One region of the Micromonospora sp. NPDC047527 genome, then DNA from elsewhere that is predicted to be linked to it. Evidence: riboswitches for the same ligand, from Rfam matches in the RefSeq annotation. Region 1 holds a riboswitch; the other holds the start of a gene.
What was found. Region 1 has a riboswitch for cobalamin ahead of ABZ808_RS08615 (acyl-CoA thioesterase). Riboswitches for the same ligand answer to the same signal wherever they lie in the genome.

Region 1 (6,975 bases):
ATCGGGTCGGTCGCGGCCGACGGCTGGACTGGGAACGTCAGGCGGACGCGGCGTGTACCGCCTTCGCCCGTAACGGCTCGGTGCTGCTGGTGGGTGACCGCCAGGTCGAGGATCTGGACGAGGAGATCGACCTGCTCGCGGATCCCGAGATGGCCTTCGTGCGGCTCGTCCCGCTGGTGGGTGGCTGACGTGGGTGACTGGCCGTCGTTGCTTCCCGCTCTGACCCCGTCGGAGCGTCGGGAGGTGGAACGACCTGGAAGACCTGCTCGTGCTGGCCACCGGACTCGGCGTAGAACGGCGTCCGGTCGAGGAACACCCCGACGATCTCACCGAGCCCGGCGACCTGGAGCGGCGCGCCGTCGCTGCCGAGGAGCCGGCCGGTACTCCGACCGGTCGGCGTTCGGCGACTACAGCAACACCTTCACGCAGTCCTTCGCGGTGCTGGCGGTGGACCGGGCCGGAGGTGCACCGTCGGCGGCGGTGTCGTTCCTGGCCACGAGCCGGTGCGCCGACGGTGGCTTCCCGCTGTTCCTCGCGCAGCCGACCTGTGTCAGCGACGTCGACGCGACCGCCTTGGCCCTTCAGGCCCTGCTGGCCGCGGACCGTCCGTTGGTCGCGGCTTCGGCTGCGCAGTGGCTGGTCTCCGTACAGAGCAATGATGGCTCGTTCGCCGCGAACGGCGTGACTAACGCGAACAGCACCGGGCTCGCCGCCCAGGCGCTCTTCGCCGCCGGTCGGTCGTTGGCCTGGCTACGCGCCCGTCAGTTCCTGGTCAGCTTGCAGGTCACCTGCACGGGCGCACCGGCCGACCGCGGCGCCATCGCGTACACCCCCGGCGGGTTCGATGCGAGCACCGCCGCCCGGGCCACCGCTCAGGCCGTGCCTGGCATCGCCGGCGCCGGGTATGCGACGTTGTCGGCCGCCGGCGCTCAAAGTGCCGCGCCCATCCTGGCGTGTGCGCCATGGTGACCCGCCGGCGAGCGACGATTCGCCGACGGATGGCGCTGCTGTCAGCGGCCACCATCGTCAGCGTCGGCCTGGTCGCCGTCGACCCGGTGCCACGTGCCGCGCACGCGGCGGCGTGCGCCCCGGGTGCGGGCGTCACGGTGGTGGTCGACCTCACCGCGTTCGGCCTTGGTGTCCAGACCGGCTGCCGTCTGGGTGATCCGCCGACCGGCCTCGCCGCGTTGCAGGGAGCCGGCTTCGCCGTGACGGGTACCCAACGGTGGGGTCTCGCCTTCATCTGCCGAATCAGCGGCTATCCCACAGCCGCCTCTGAACCGTGTGTCAACACGCCGCCCGCCAGCGCGTACTGGTCGTACTGGCACGCCGTACCCGGCGGCACCTGGTCCTACAGCACCCTCGTCGCGAGCAGCTACTACCCCGCCCGGGGCACCGTCGAAGGATGGCGCTTCGGCTCCGGGCAGGCGCCGTCCATCTCCCCGCCGTAGCGGGCCTCGGTCGGGAGTCCGGGCCCAACCGGACTCCCGACCGGTCCAGCCTTGGGCGGAACGGGCGCAACATCTGGCGTACCGGCCTCCGCACCGCCACCGCGACCGGTGCCGTACTGACCGCCCTGGCCGACCATGTCGCGGTGTCGACATCCTGTTCGCTGCTGCACGTGCCGGTGGACCTCGCCGCCGAACCTGACCTGGACCAGGACCTGCGTGTCCGGCTCGCGTTCGCCCAGCAGAAGGTCCACGAGGTCGTCGCTCTCGGACGCGCACTGCGCGACGGTGTCGGTGGCCTGCCCACTGCTCTGCCGGCGATCCCGGCGGCGTGGCGTAAGGACGGTGTCCGGGCCCGACTCGACGCGCTTCGCCCGGAACACCTACGACGCGGGCCTTACGCGCAGCGGGCCGCCATCCAGCAGGCCCGACTGAACCGTCCACCGCCCACCACCACCGGATCGTTTCCCCAGACCACGGAACTGCGCCAGGCGCCGGGGCAACCCGGACTGCGGCCTGAGGACCGCGGCTACCCGGAGGTCGAACAAGCCCTGACCCGACTCGTCGCTGGCGCCGCCGAAATCCGCAGCACGCTCACCTGAGCCCAGGGCGGGACGGCGGCGTGCCGCCGCCGATGCCGCACCGGCCGCTCGGGCACGGCAGCGTCAAACTGCCCCGACGGAGATCCGCTGAGCGCGGGAGTCCGGGCGGCCGGCGAGTATCGCGGCGAGGATCTCCGCGCCATCGACGACCCTCGGGCCGGGGCGGTTGAAGTAGGCGGGCCCGTCAACGACCCACACCTGCCCCCGACGAACGGCAGGCAGATCGGCCCAGCCGGGCTGCCCGGCCGCCACAGGCAGCTCGTCGACGGTCCGTTCAGGCGTGAACCCACACGGCCCGAACACCACCACGTCGGGGGCCAGGTCGGCGACCACCGACCACCGATGTGGGGTGCTGTGCGCCCCCGGGCCGAGCAGCAAAGACCGTCCGCCCGCGAGCGTGATCTGCTCCGGTACCCAGTGCCCGCCTGGCATCAACGGGTCGAGCCACTCGACGAACAGCACAGTCGGCGCACCGGTCCCCGGGCCGGGCAACGCGGCGAGACGACGTTCGGCGTCCGCCCGGATCTCGGCCGCCCTGCCCGCGGTGTCGGTCAGGGCGGCCACGGCGTCGACCGTGTCCAGTATCCCGCCGATGGTCCTCGCCTCCAGGGACACCACCCTGGTATCGAGATCGATCAACCGAACCGCGTCGTTGACCCTCGCATAGGAGACCGCACACACATCGCACAGGTCCTGGGTCAGGATCAGATCCGGCTTCAAGTCCTCCAGCATCGGAACGTCGAGCTGGTACAACGAGGACCCTCGGTGCGCATCGCCAGTGATCGCCGCCGATATCTCCCGGCTCGTCAACGCCTCGGGCAATGATGTCCCAGTCACCACCGGAACATCCACCAGGGCACCCGGCGGCCAGTCACATTCGTGCGTGCGGCCAGCCAGGTTCCCGGTCAGGCCGAGCATGGCCACGATATCCGTGGCCGCTGGCAGCAGTGAGACGATGCGCACACCCGCCTGCCTACCAGGCATGACCACGCCGCGTCCACTCCGCGAGCCGGACCACGGCGGCGGCCACCGGCCCTCGCTACGACCCGAACGCGAGGCGTACCCCGAGCGCGACGAACGCCGCCGCGCAGATCCGGTTGATGCGCCGCGACCAGCGACCGTCAGTCATGCGACTGCCGAGTCGCCCGGCACCGACGCCCAGGGCGATGTCGACGGCGAGTTGCACCGCAACGAAGACCGCACCGAGAAGCACCAGTTGGGCGGTCGCGTTGCCCTGTGCCGGGTCGACGAACTGAGGCAGGAACGCCACGCTGAACAGGATCATCTTGGGGTTGAGGAGATTGGTCACCAGTCCACGCAGGAAGGCCCGCCCGGAGCTGCCACCCTGCTCCGGCTTCCCGGTGGGCGCAGCGCCGGCGCCGCGCAGGGCCCGCACCCCGAGGATGATCAGGTACGCCGCACCGACCCAGCGGATCACTGTGAACAGCACCCGGCGAAGCGGAGATCACCGCGGCGAGTCCGCAGACGACCGCCGCGATGTGTACCGCCTCCCCGGCAGCGACGCCGAGCGCGGCCACCACCCCCGCGCGGGTGCCGTAGCGGGTAGCGTTGGCCAGCACGAACATCATGTCCGGACCCGGCGTCACCATGAGCACGACGATCGCGGCGAGGTACCCGGCCAGCGCCGCAATGGACAGCCCGAGCACGTCTCAGCCCTCCTCGGTGCCGTCGAGCAGCGCCCGCCGCAGGGCCAACCGGTGCTCGCGGCGGATCTCCGCCTCGCGGTACCGCCGCCGATCACCGTCAGTCTCCGGCAGCAACGGCGGCACCGAACGCGGCTGACCGTCGTCGTCGATCGCGACCATGACCAGATGAGCCGTGGCCACATCGGTGGGCGGCACCGCCCGGTCCCACCGGTCGGCGGTCACCTTGACAGCCACCTCCATCGAGCTGCGTCCGGCCCAGGTGATCCGGGCGTCGACGTGCACAACGTCACCGACCCGGACCGCGCGCAGGAACGCGGTCTCGTCGATCGCGGCGGTCACCGCCGGGCCGTCGGAATGCCGGGCGGCGACCACACCGGCCACCGAGTCGATGAGGTTGAGGATCCGGCCGCCGTGCACCGTACCCATCAGGTTGGTGTGATGCTGGTCCATGATCTGCGACAGGGTCAGGTGCGAGGCCGACGGCGCTCGGCCGGCGGTCGTGGTGGTGTCGTGCACAGCGGTAGTCCGTCCCTCGGGAAACCACACCGCCGGAACCGCGGACACGCTGACGAGGACGCACCGGCGCACACCGCGCGGCATGTCACCCGCTCAGCCCACCCGCGAGGCCGACGGCAGCGCACACGGTTGTGTACGCAGCGCGGGCAGGTCTTCGGACTCGCGGGCCTGACCGGTCGTGCCGGTCCCCTACTGGCCGTCGCTTCCCAGGCCGGCTGGCCCAGTGCTGATGACGGCGGTCGTTCCCACTCACCGCTGCGGGGCAGTCCCGGACTTCCACCGGGTTCCCTCTTACGACGCCCAGCCGGTCACGACCAGGCGAACCAGCGCCACCAGCCAGTCTAGTTGATCGTCAAGGACTTACCGCCGCCGAGGCAGGTGGGCCTGACGTCGACTGGTTCGTCGACCGGTCGTGGCCAAGCTGGCTCGGTTGCCCGCCTGACCGGTCCGACCGCTCGGTACGCGGCAGGGCGAAGGTCGCCGCGACGATCACCTACAACGTCGTCGAGGCGGTCATCGCCATCAGCGCCGGGACGATGGCGTCCTCGACCGCGCTAATCGGGTTCGGGCTCGACTCCGTCATCGAGGTGGCCTCGGCCGGCGCCGTCGCCTGGCAGTTCTCCGGCCCCAACCACGCACGAACGCACCGCCCTGCGGATCATCGCTGTCGTTCTTCGCCCTCGCCGCGTACGTGTCCGTCGAGTCGGTACGCGCGCTCGTCGGCGCCGACCGCGCGGAGCACTCCACGATCGATCTGGCCCTGGCCGCGGTGTCGCTCACGGTGATGCCGTTACTGTCGGGCGCGCAGCGGCGTAGCGACTGCCTCGACCACTAACGATCGCGGTATTGGATGACCGCCGTCCGGCATGCCCGCCGCCAGGGCAAGCCAACTCGGATGTCACCTATCGGTGCAGCAGACCCATACATTCGCTGCAGGTGGTGGCGAACGTGCCGGCCGTGAGCGGCGCGTCGGATCACTACCGAACCCACCGTGCCGACGTGCCGGGCGGGACCAGTCGATGGTCCGCCCGGCACGGCCCTCACCTGTCGCGAAGCTCGTTGGCAGCGACGACCAGGTGCTCGAGAGATGCCTCAACTTCGGCATAGCCGCGGGTCTTGAGACCGCAGTCGGGGTTAACCCACAGCCGCTCCGCGGGGACCGCCGCCACTGCCCGTCGTAGCGCCTCGACGACCTCGGCATGCGAGGGCACCCGGGGAGAGTGAATGTCCCACACCCCGGGGCCGACACCCCGGCGGTATCCGATCGCGGCGAGGTCATCAAGGACTTCCATCTTCGAGCGGGATGCCTCGATGCTGGTGACATCGGCGTCGAGAGCGTCGATGGCGGTGATGACCTCCCCGAACTCCGAATAGCACAGGTGGGTGTGGATCTGGGTGTCGTCGGCGACGCCGGAGGTCGCCAGGCGGAACGCGCCGACAGCCCAGTCCAGGTACGCCTTCTGGTCGGCCTTGCGCAACGGCAGCGTCTCACGCAGGGCCGGCTCATCGACCTGGATCACCCGGATAGCGGCCGCTTCGAGGTCACGGCACTCGTCACGCAAGGCGAGCGCGACCTGGTCGGCGGTGTCGCCGAGCGGCTGGTCGGCCCGAACGAACGACCAGGCCAGGATCGTCACCGGACCGGTGAGCATCCCCTTGACCGGCCGGTCGGTCAACGACTGGGCGTAGGTGGACCAGCCGACCGTCATGGGCGCCTTGCGGGCCACGTCGCCGTAGATGATCGGTGGGCGTACGCAGCGGGAGCCGTAGGACTGCACCCAGCCGTGCTCGGTGGCGGCGAACCCGCTCAACTGCTCGCCGAAGTACTGGACCATGTCGTTGCGTTCGGGCTCGCCGTGCACCAGCACGTCCAGACCCAACCGCTCCTGAAGTCGGATGACCCGCTCGACTTCAGCCCGCATCCGCTCGGTGTAACCAACCTCGTTGAGCCGGCCAGCCCGGTACGCGGCGCGGGCCCGGCGCAGTTCGTCGGTCTGCGGGAACGAGCCAATGGTCGTCGTTGGCAGCGGCGGCAGGTTCAGCCGGGCCTGCTGTGCGGCGGCGCGGTGCGGGTAGGCGCCGCGTTGCCGGTCCGTGCCCCGCAACGCGGCAAGGCGCCCTCGCACGCTGTCGTCGTGCCACGTCGCCGGGGCCGGCGGCAGCTGCGCGGGCAGGGACGTGGTGCCGTTGCGCAGCGCCCGACCCAGCAGGACGACCTCATCAACCTTCTGCCGGGCGAAAGCCAAGCGGTCGCGCAGGTCCGGATCAAGGGCGGTCTCGACGGACAGGTCCACCGGCACGTGCAGCAGCGAGCACGAGGTGGACACCGCGACGTGGTCGGCGAGCCCCGTCACCGCGGCACCGGAGCTGATCGCCGCTCGCAGGTCGGTGCGCCAAATGTTACGTCCGTCGACGAGCCCCGCGACGATTGTCTTACCACGTAGCTGACCCGCTCCGGCGAGCCGATGCAGGTTGCCGGGCCCGGCAACCAGGTCCAACCCGATCGCCTCGACTGGCGTGTTCAGCAGAGCGGGCAGCGCGTCACCGAGTTCCCCGAAGTAGGTGGCGACGAAGATCCTCGGCCGCTGCGGCACGGCGCACAACCGGGTGTACGCGTCGCGGAGGGCGGCGATCTCTGCGGGGCTGCGGTCGCTGACGTAGGCGGGTTCGTCCAGCTGTACCCACTGCACCCCAGCCTCGGCGAGGGTCCGCAGGAGGTCGGCGTACACGTCGATGAGGTCC
Region 2 (6,975 bases), 260 kb from region 1:
ACCAGATCCCGGCGGGCAAGACGCTGGTGTCGGTGACCCTGCCGACGCAGACCGGTGACCCCCGTTCGGCGGGCCGGATCCACGTGTTCGCCGTCGCCAACGACGGCACGCAGGCCCCCGCGCTGGCGACCGTCGCCCCGGCCGACCAGACGGCGAACGCCGGGCAGGCCCTCGCGGCGAACCTCGGTTCGGTGAGCGGCGGCGTTCCCGGCACGACGGGCTACCGCGCCCGCGTCCAGTGGGGTGACGGCACGGCTCCGGAGGACGTCACGATCGGGTCGTCCGGCGCGATGAGCGGGCAGCACACCTACGCGCGGGAGGGCACCTACACGGTGCACGTCACGGCGTGGGACACGCTGGCGAGCAGCACCACGGCCTTCACCGTGACCGTCGCCCGGGGCGGATCCCAGCCGACGATCGCGCTGTCGAAGGCCGGCACCGTCACCACCGGCGACGCGATCACCGTCGACGGCAGCGGGTTCGCCGCCGGCGAGCAGGTGACCGTCAGCGTCGGCACCGACCCGTCCCGGACCACGACTGTCGCGGCCTCCGCGACGGGAACGGTCCGCGCCTCGGTCCCGACCTCGGGCGACGCGCAACCCGGACGGTACGCCGTCACCGCGACGGGCGCGTCCACTCGTACGCCGGCCACGGCCACCGTCCAGGTGACCGGGCGGGCGGAGGCGCCGAGCTACCAGCCTCGGGTGGCGCTGCTGAGCACTGCGGCTCCGCGCGGGACGTCGATCACGGTCGACGGCTTCGGGTTCGCGCCGAACGAGACGGTCACCATCACCTTCGGCGACGGCCTCGCGGGCACCACCGTGCGGGCGAACGGCGACGGTGTGATCTCCGGCGCGACTGTCGTCGTCCCGGGTGCGGCGAAGGCGGGCGCGACAAGCGTCACGCTCAGCGGCGCCACGTCGGCGACGACGGTGTCCCGGCCGTTCACCGTCACCGGCGCGAACTGAGCCGGGGGTAGCGCAGCCGCGTGGGGCGGGCCGTGACCACGGCCTGCCCCACGCGGCTCGCCGCGGGCAGAACAGCTCTAGAGCGGGGCGAGATCCGGAACGCCGTAGTGCTGGTCGAGGACCTGCATGGCGGCGCCTGCGGCGATCACGTCCGCGCCGAGGCTGGACAGGGTCACGTCCGTGGTGAGCCAGTCCGCGCGGGGCACGTCGGTGTGCACGGCCTCCTCGACCGCCGCGAGGTAGGTATCCGCGTGCCGCAGGAGGTCGGCGCCGGCCAGCACCACGCGGGAGAGGTCGAGGGTCTGGAGCAGGTTGACCACGCCGACCGCCAGGACGCGGGCCGCCCGCTCGATGTCGCCGGCCTCGGCGGCGTGGTGGTGCACGATCTCCAGGCATCCGTGCCGCCCGCAGACACATGGCGGCCCGTCCAGGGCGACGACGGTGTGGCCGAACTCCCCGGCGTTGGTGTGCGCGCCCCGGTGGGCCGTGCCGCCCAGCCAGAAGCCCCCGCCGATGCCGGACTCGACCATGATGAGGACCGCGTCGCCGAACGTCCCGCCGTGCCGCCATGCCTCGGCGGTGATCCCCGCGGTGACGTCCTTGTCGAGATGCACGGGCAGGCCCAGGTGCGCCTCGGCGAGTTCGCGCAGCGGGATGTCGTGCCAGTGCCGCAGCCCGTGGGCGTCCCGGACCAGGCCCCGCGCGTGGTCCAGCGGGCCGATCATGCCGATGCCCACGCCGGTCAGCCTGCCCCGCAGGTCGGTGCTGCCGGGTATCGCGTCGATGCCGGAACTCAGCGCGTCGAGGAGCTGCGCCGGGGTGAAGTCGCCGGGCAGTGGGCTGACCGTCGAGTGGTGCACGGTGCCGGCCAGGTCGACCAGGACCAGCCGCAGCGTACGGCGGGCGACGTGGGCGCCGATCGCGTACCGGCTGTCGGGGACGAGTTCGTAGACGATCGCCGGCTTGCCGATGCCGGGGCGGCGGACGCCGGCGGGACGGATCAGGCCGTCGGCGGTCAGGCGGGCGATGACCTTGGAGACCGCCTGGGGTGTCAGGCCGGTGGCGTCGACCACGGTCGACCGCTCGAACGTCCGCACGGTACGTCCCACGGCCATGACCAACGCCTGGTTGTAGCCGCGCAGGAAGGTGACGTCGGCTGTGGTGCGCGTCATCTCACCACCCTATTACGCAACGCTGTTGCTAAATTCGCTCGGTGCATGCACTGAGCAGAAATCGACGCCTGGGGGCGGTTCTCGCGTTGGCGCTGGGCGGTGTGGCGGTCGGCCTCACCGAGTTCGCGGCGATGGGCCTGCTGCCCGACATCGCACGCGGCCTGCTCCCGCAGCAGTACGCCGAGTCGTCGTCGGACGCGGTGGCCCGCGCCGGGTGGACGATCAGCGCCTACGCGCTCGGCGTGGTGGTGGGCGCGCCCCTGATCGCCGCGCTGACCGCCCGACTGCCGCGCAAGAAACTGGTGCTCGGTCTGCTCGTCCTCTTCATCGTCGGCACCGTCGCCTCGGCGATCGCGCCGACGTTCGACCTGGTGCTGGTGGCCCGGTTCGTCGCGGCACTGCCGCACGGCGCGTACTTCGGCGCGGCGGGTCTGCTCGCGGCGGCCCTGCTCGGCCCCGGCAACGAGGCCCGGGGTTTCGCCGCCGTGCTCGGTGGTCTGACCGTGAGCAACCTGGTGGGCGTGCCGGCGGTCACGCGGCTCGGGCAGGCGGTCGGCTGGCGAGCCGCGTACCTGGTCATCGCCGGTGTGTTCGTGCTCACGCTGCTGGCGGTGCTGGCTGTCGTTCCGGAGGTCGTGGCGGCCGTCGACGCCTCGCCGGCCGCCGAGTTGCGGGCCCTGCGGACCTCGCAGGTGTGGCTCGTGGCGGCCACCGGCTCGGTGGGCCTCGCCGGTCTCTTCGCTGTCAACACCTACCTCGCGCCGGTCACTACCGACGTCGCCGGCCTTTCGGCCACGACCGTGCCGTGGGTGCTCGTTGCGGTGGGCCTGGGCATGACAGTCGGCAACGCCCTGGGCGGTTGGCTCGCGGACCGGGACCTGCGCCGGAGCATGTACGTCGGTTTCGTCGCCATGATCGTCAGCATCGCCGTCTTCGGCCTCGTCGCATCGAACGGCGTCGGCCTGTTCGTCGGTGCGTTCCTGGTGGGCGCGACAAGCCTCTACCTGGGGCCGGTCCTGCAGGCGCGCCTGATCACTGTCGCGCCGGGCGCGCAGTTGATGGGCGCGGCGATGAGCCAGTCCGCCATGAACATCGCCAACAGCCTCGGTGCCGGGCTGGGCAGCGTCGTCATCGCCGCGGGCTTCGGCTACCTCGCGCCGGCCTGGGTGGGCGTGGTCCTTGCGATTGCCGGCCTGGGCCTGGCGGGGATCAGCTTCTCGGTCGAGCGACGCACGCGGGCCGCGGAGACAGTCGCACTCGCGGGCTGACCCGTCGATCGATGGTGGTGGGCGTCGGTGCCGCCGACACGCCGACGTCGACATGTGGGGTGTGACAAACGCTGCTGCCCCTATATATGGTGTCGAGCGCAGCTGGTTCGGCCGCTCGTTCGGAGTGGTCGAGGCAAGAGGGAACCCGGTGGGAATCCGGGACTGTCCCGCAGCGGTGAGTGGGAACGACAGCCGTCATCGGCACTGGGCCACCAATCGGCCCGGGAAGCGACGGCCAGTAGGAGACCGGCGAGCCCGGTCGTGCCCACGAGTCCGAAGACCTGCCAGCGCGCCGCGTACCCGCACCCGGGTGCGCGGCGGTCCGAGGCCGCGTGGGACGGCTGACGCCACCTGACCCACGCCCAGCGTGGCGTCCGCCGGTGTCTGTCTCCTCGCGTCCGAGGGCCATCTGGTCTCGAACTCGCGAGGAGTGAGTGGTGACAGTCACCGAGGTAGCCCCGGTCAGCGGCGAGACGGCGCTGCGACGGACGCCGATGCAGGTCCGCAAGCGCGACGGCGCCACCGAGCCCGTGGACGTGAACAGGATCGTCCGGGCGGTCGAGCGGTGGGCCGACGACCTGGCCGACGTCGACCCGATGCGCGTGGCGACCCGCACGATCAGCGGCCTGTACGACGGCGCGACCACGGCCGAGCTGGACCGGCTGTCCATCCAGACCGCGGCCGAGATGATCGGCGAGGAACCGCAGTACTCGCGCCTGGCCGCCCGGCTGCTGTCCGGCTACGTCGACAAGGAGGTGCGTCGGCAGGGCGTCACCTCGTTCAGCGCGTCGATCCGGATCGGCCACGCCGAGGGCCTGATCGGCGACGGCACCGCCGCGTTCGTCGCGACGCACGCCGAGATGCTCGACGACGCGATCGACCCGGACGGCGACCGGAGGTTCGAGTACTTCGGCCTGCGCACGGTGTACGACCGGTACCTGTTGCGTCACCCCACCAGCCGGCTGGTGCTGGAGACCCCGCAGTACTGGCTGCTGCGGGTGGCCTGCGGCCTGTCCCGTACGCCGGACGAGGCGGTCGGCTTCTACCGGCTGATGTCCAGCCTGGCCTATCTGCCCAGCTCCCCGACGTTGTTCAACTCCGGCACCCGGCACACGCAGATGTCCTCCTGCTACCTGGTCGACTCGCCGCGCGACGAGCTGGACTCGATCTACCAGCGGTACGCGCAGGTCGCCAACCTGTCCAAGTTCGCCGGTGGCATCGGCATCGCGTACTCCCGGGTCCGGTCCCGGGGCGCGCTGATCCGTGGCACCAACGGGCAGTCCAACGGGATCGTGCCGTGGCTGCGCACGCTGGACGCGAGCGTCGCCGCGGTCAACCAGGGCGGCCGGCGCAAGGGCGCGGCCTGCGTCTACCTGGAGCCGTGGCACCCGGACGTCGAGGAGTTCCTGCAACTGCGGGACAACACCGGCGAGGACGCCCGGCGTACCCACAACCTGAACCTCGCCAACTGGATCCCGGACGAGTTCATGCGCCGGGTCGAGGCCGACGAGATGTGGTCGCTGTTCGACCCGCACGAGGTGCCGGAGCTGCCCGACCTGTGGGGGGAGCGGTTCGACGCCGCGTACCGGGAGGCCGAGGCGCAGGGCCGCTACGTGCGGCAGGTCCCCGCGCGGGAGCTGTACGGGAAGATGATGCGGACCCTCGCCCAGACCGGCAACGGGTGGATGACGTTCAAGGACGCCGCCAACCGGCTGTGCAACCAGACGGCCGAGCCGGGCAACGTCGTGCACCTGTCCAACCTCTGCACCGAGATCATCGAGGTGTCCAGCGACGCCGAGACTGCGGTGTGCAACCTGGGCTCGGTGAACGTCGCCGCGCACCTCACCGCCGACGGCATCGACTGGCATCGGCTGCGCGCCACGGTCCGCACCGCCGTGACGTTCCTCGACCGGGTCATCGACATCAACTACTACCCGACCCCGCAGGCGGCGGCGAGCAACCCCCGCTGGCGGCCGGTCGGGCTCGGGCTGATGGGCCTCCAGGACGTGTTCTTCGCGCTGCGGCTGCCGTTCGACTCGCCGGCCGCGCGGGAGCTGTCCACCCGGATCAGCGAGGAGCTGTACCTGACCGCGCTGGAGACCTCCGCCGACCTGGCGCACCGCTTCGGCGCGCACCCGGCGTTCGGGCAGACCCGGGCCGCGCGGGGCAACCTGCAACCCGACCTGTGGGGCATCGAGGGTACGCAGACCGCGCGCTGGGCCGCGCTGCGCGAGCGGGTGCGGGCGAACGGGCTGCGCAACTCGCTGCTCGTGGCGGTCGCCCCGACGGCGACCATCGCCTCGATCGCCGGGTGCTACGAGTGCGTCGAGCCGCAGGTGTCCAACCTGTTCAAGCGCGAGACCCTGTCGGGTGAGTTCCTCCAGGTCAACACCGCTCTGGTACGCGAGCTCAAGGCCCGTGGCCTGTGGACCGACCGGACCCGGTCGGCGATCAAGCGAGCCGAGGGGTCGGTGCAGGGCATCACCGAGCTGCCGGCCGACGTCCGGGAGCTGTTCCGCACCGCGTGGGAGCTGCCGCAGCGGGCGCTGATCGACCTGGCCGCCGCTCGTGCCCCGTTCATCGACCAGTCCCAGTCGCTGAACCTGTTCCTGGCCTCGCCGACCATCGGCAAGCTCTCCTCGATGTACCTGTACGCCTGGAAGGCCGGGCTGAAGACCACCTACTACCTGCGTTCCCGCCCCGCCACGCGGATCCAGCAGGCCACCGTCGCGGTCCTCGCGCCGTCGACGACCGACGCGGACGCGCTGGCCTGCTCGTTGGAGAACCCCGAGTCGTGCGAGGCCTGCCAGTGACCGCCGCCGACACCACTACCGACACCGTCACCGACACGAGGACCACGCACATGCTGCTCGACCCCGGGATGGACCTCACCCTCCGCCCGATGCGCTACCCGCACTTCTTCGACAGGTTCCGCGACGCCATCCGCAACACCTGGACGGTGGAGGAGGTCGACCTGCACGCCGACCTCGCCGACCTCGACAGGCTCTCGCCGGCCGAGCGGCACCTGGTCAGCCGCCTGGTCGCGTTCTTCGCCACCGGCGACACGATCGTCGCCAACAACCTGGTGCTCAACCTGTACCAGCACGTCAACAGCCCGGAGGGCCGGCTCTACCTGTCCCGGCAACTGTTCGAGGAGGCCGTGCACGTCCAGTTCTATCTCAACCTGCTCGACACGTACGTCCCCGACGAGACCGAGCGGTTCGAGGCCTTCGCCGCCATCGAGAACATCCCCTCGATCCGACGCAAGGCCGAGTTCTGTTTCCGCTGGATCGACTCCCTCAGCGACCTACGGGAGCTGCGAACCCGCCAGGACCGGCGCACGTTCCTGCTCAACCTGATCTGCTTCGCCGCCTGCATCGAGGGGCTGTTCTTCTACGGCGCGTTCGCCTACGTCTACTTCCTGCGCTCCCGGGGTCTGCTGCACGGCCTGGCCTCCGGCACCAACTGGGTGTTCCGCGACGAGTCCATGCACATGGCGTTCGCGTTCGACGTCGTGGACACCGTCCGCGCCGAGGAGCCGGACCTGTTCGACGACGACCTCGCCGA

Region 2: linked by a shared signal. The riboswitch ahead of ABZ808_RS07495 (ribonucleoside-diphosphate reductase subunit alpha) and the one ahead of ABZ808_RS08615 (acyl-CoA thioesterase) in region 1 are both predicted to bind cobalamin.

The regions. Positions count from the first base shown of each region.
Region 1 is NZ_JBEYTK010000001.1:1,937,251-1,944,225, forward strand. Features, by position in the region: gene ABZ808_RS08580 (hypothetical protein) at 1-188, shown strand, start outside; gene ABZ808_RS08585 (hypothetical protein) at 448-969, shown strand; gene ABZ808_RS08590 (hypothetical protein) at 999-1,451, shown strand; gene ABZ808_RS08595 (hypothetical protein) at 1,595-2,050, shown strand; gene ABZ808_RS08600 (ABC transporter substrate-binding protein) at 2,114-2,968, opposite strand; gene ABZ808_RS08605 (LysE family translocator) at 3,090-3,500, opposite strand; partial or broken gene ABZ808_RS08610 (LysE family translocator) at 3,559-3,660, opposite strand; gene ABZ808_RS08615 (acyl-CoA thioesterase) at 3,721-4,167, opposite strand; cobalamin riboswitch at 4,361-4,576, opposite strand; partial or broken gene ABZ808_RS08620 (hypothetical protein) at 4,710-5,050, shown strand; gene metE (5-methyltetrahydropteroyltriglutamate--homocysteine S-methyltransferase) at 5,274-6,975, opposite strand, start outside.
Region 2 is NZ_JBEYTK010000001.1:1,680,701-1,687,675, reverse strand. Features, by position in the region: gene ABZ808_RS07510 (GH92 family glycosyl hydrolase) at 1-968, shown strand, start outside; gene ABZ808_RS07505 (ROK family protein) at 1,046-2,140, opposite strand; gene ABZ808_RS07500 (MFS transporter) at 2,182-3,408, shown strand; cobalamin riboswitch at 3,495-3,712, shown strand; gene ABZ808_RS07495 (ribonucleoside-diphosphate reductase subunit alpha) at 3,903-6,221, shown strand; gene ABZ808_RS07490 (ribonucleotide-diphosphate reductase subunit beta) at 6,272-6,975, shown strand, end outside.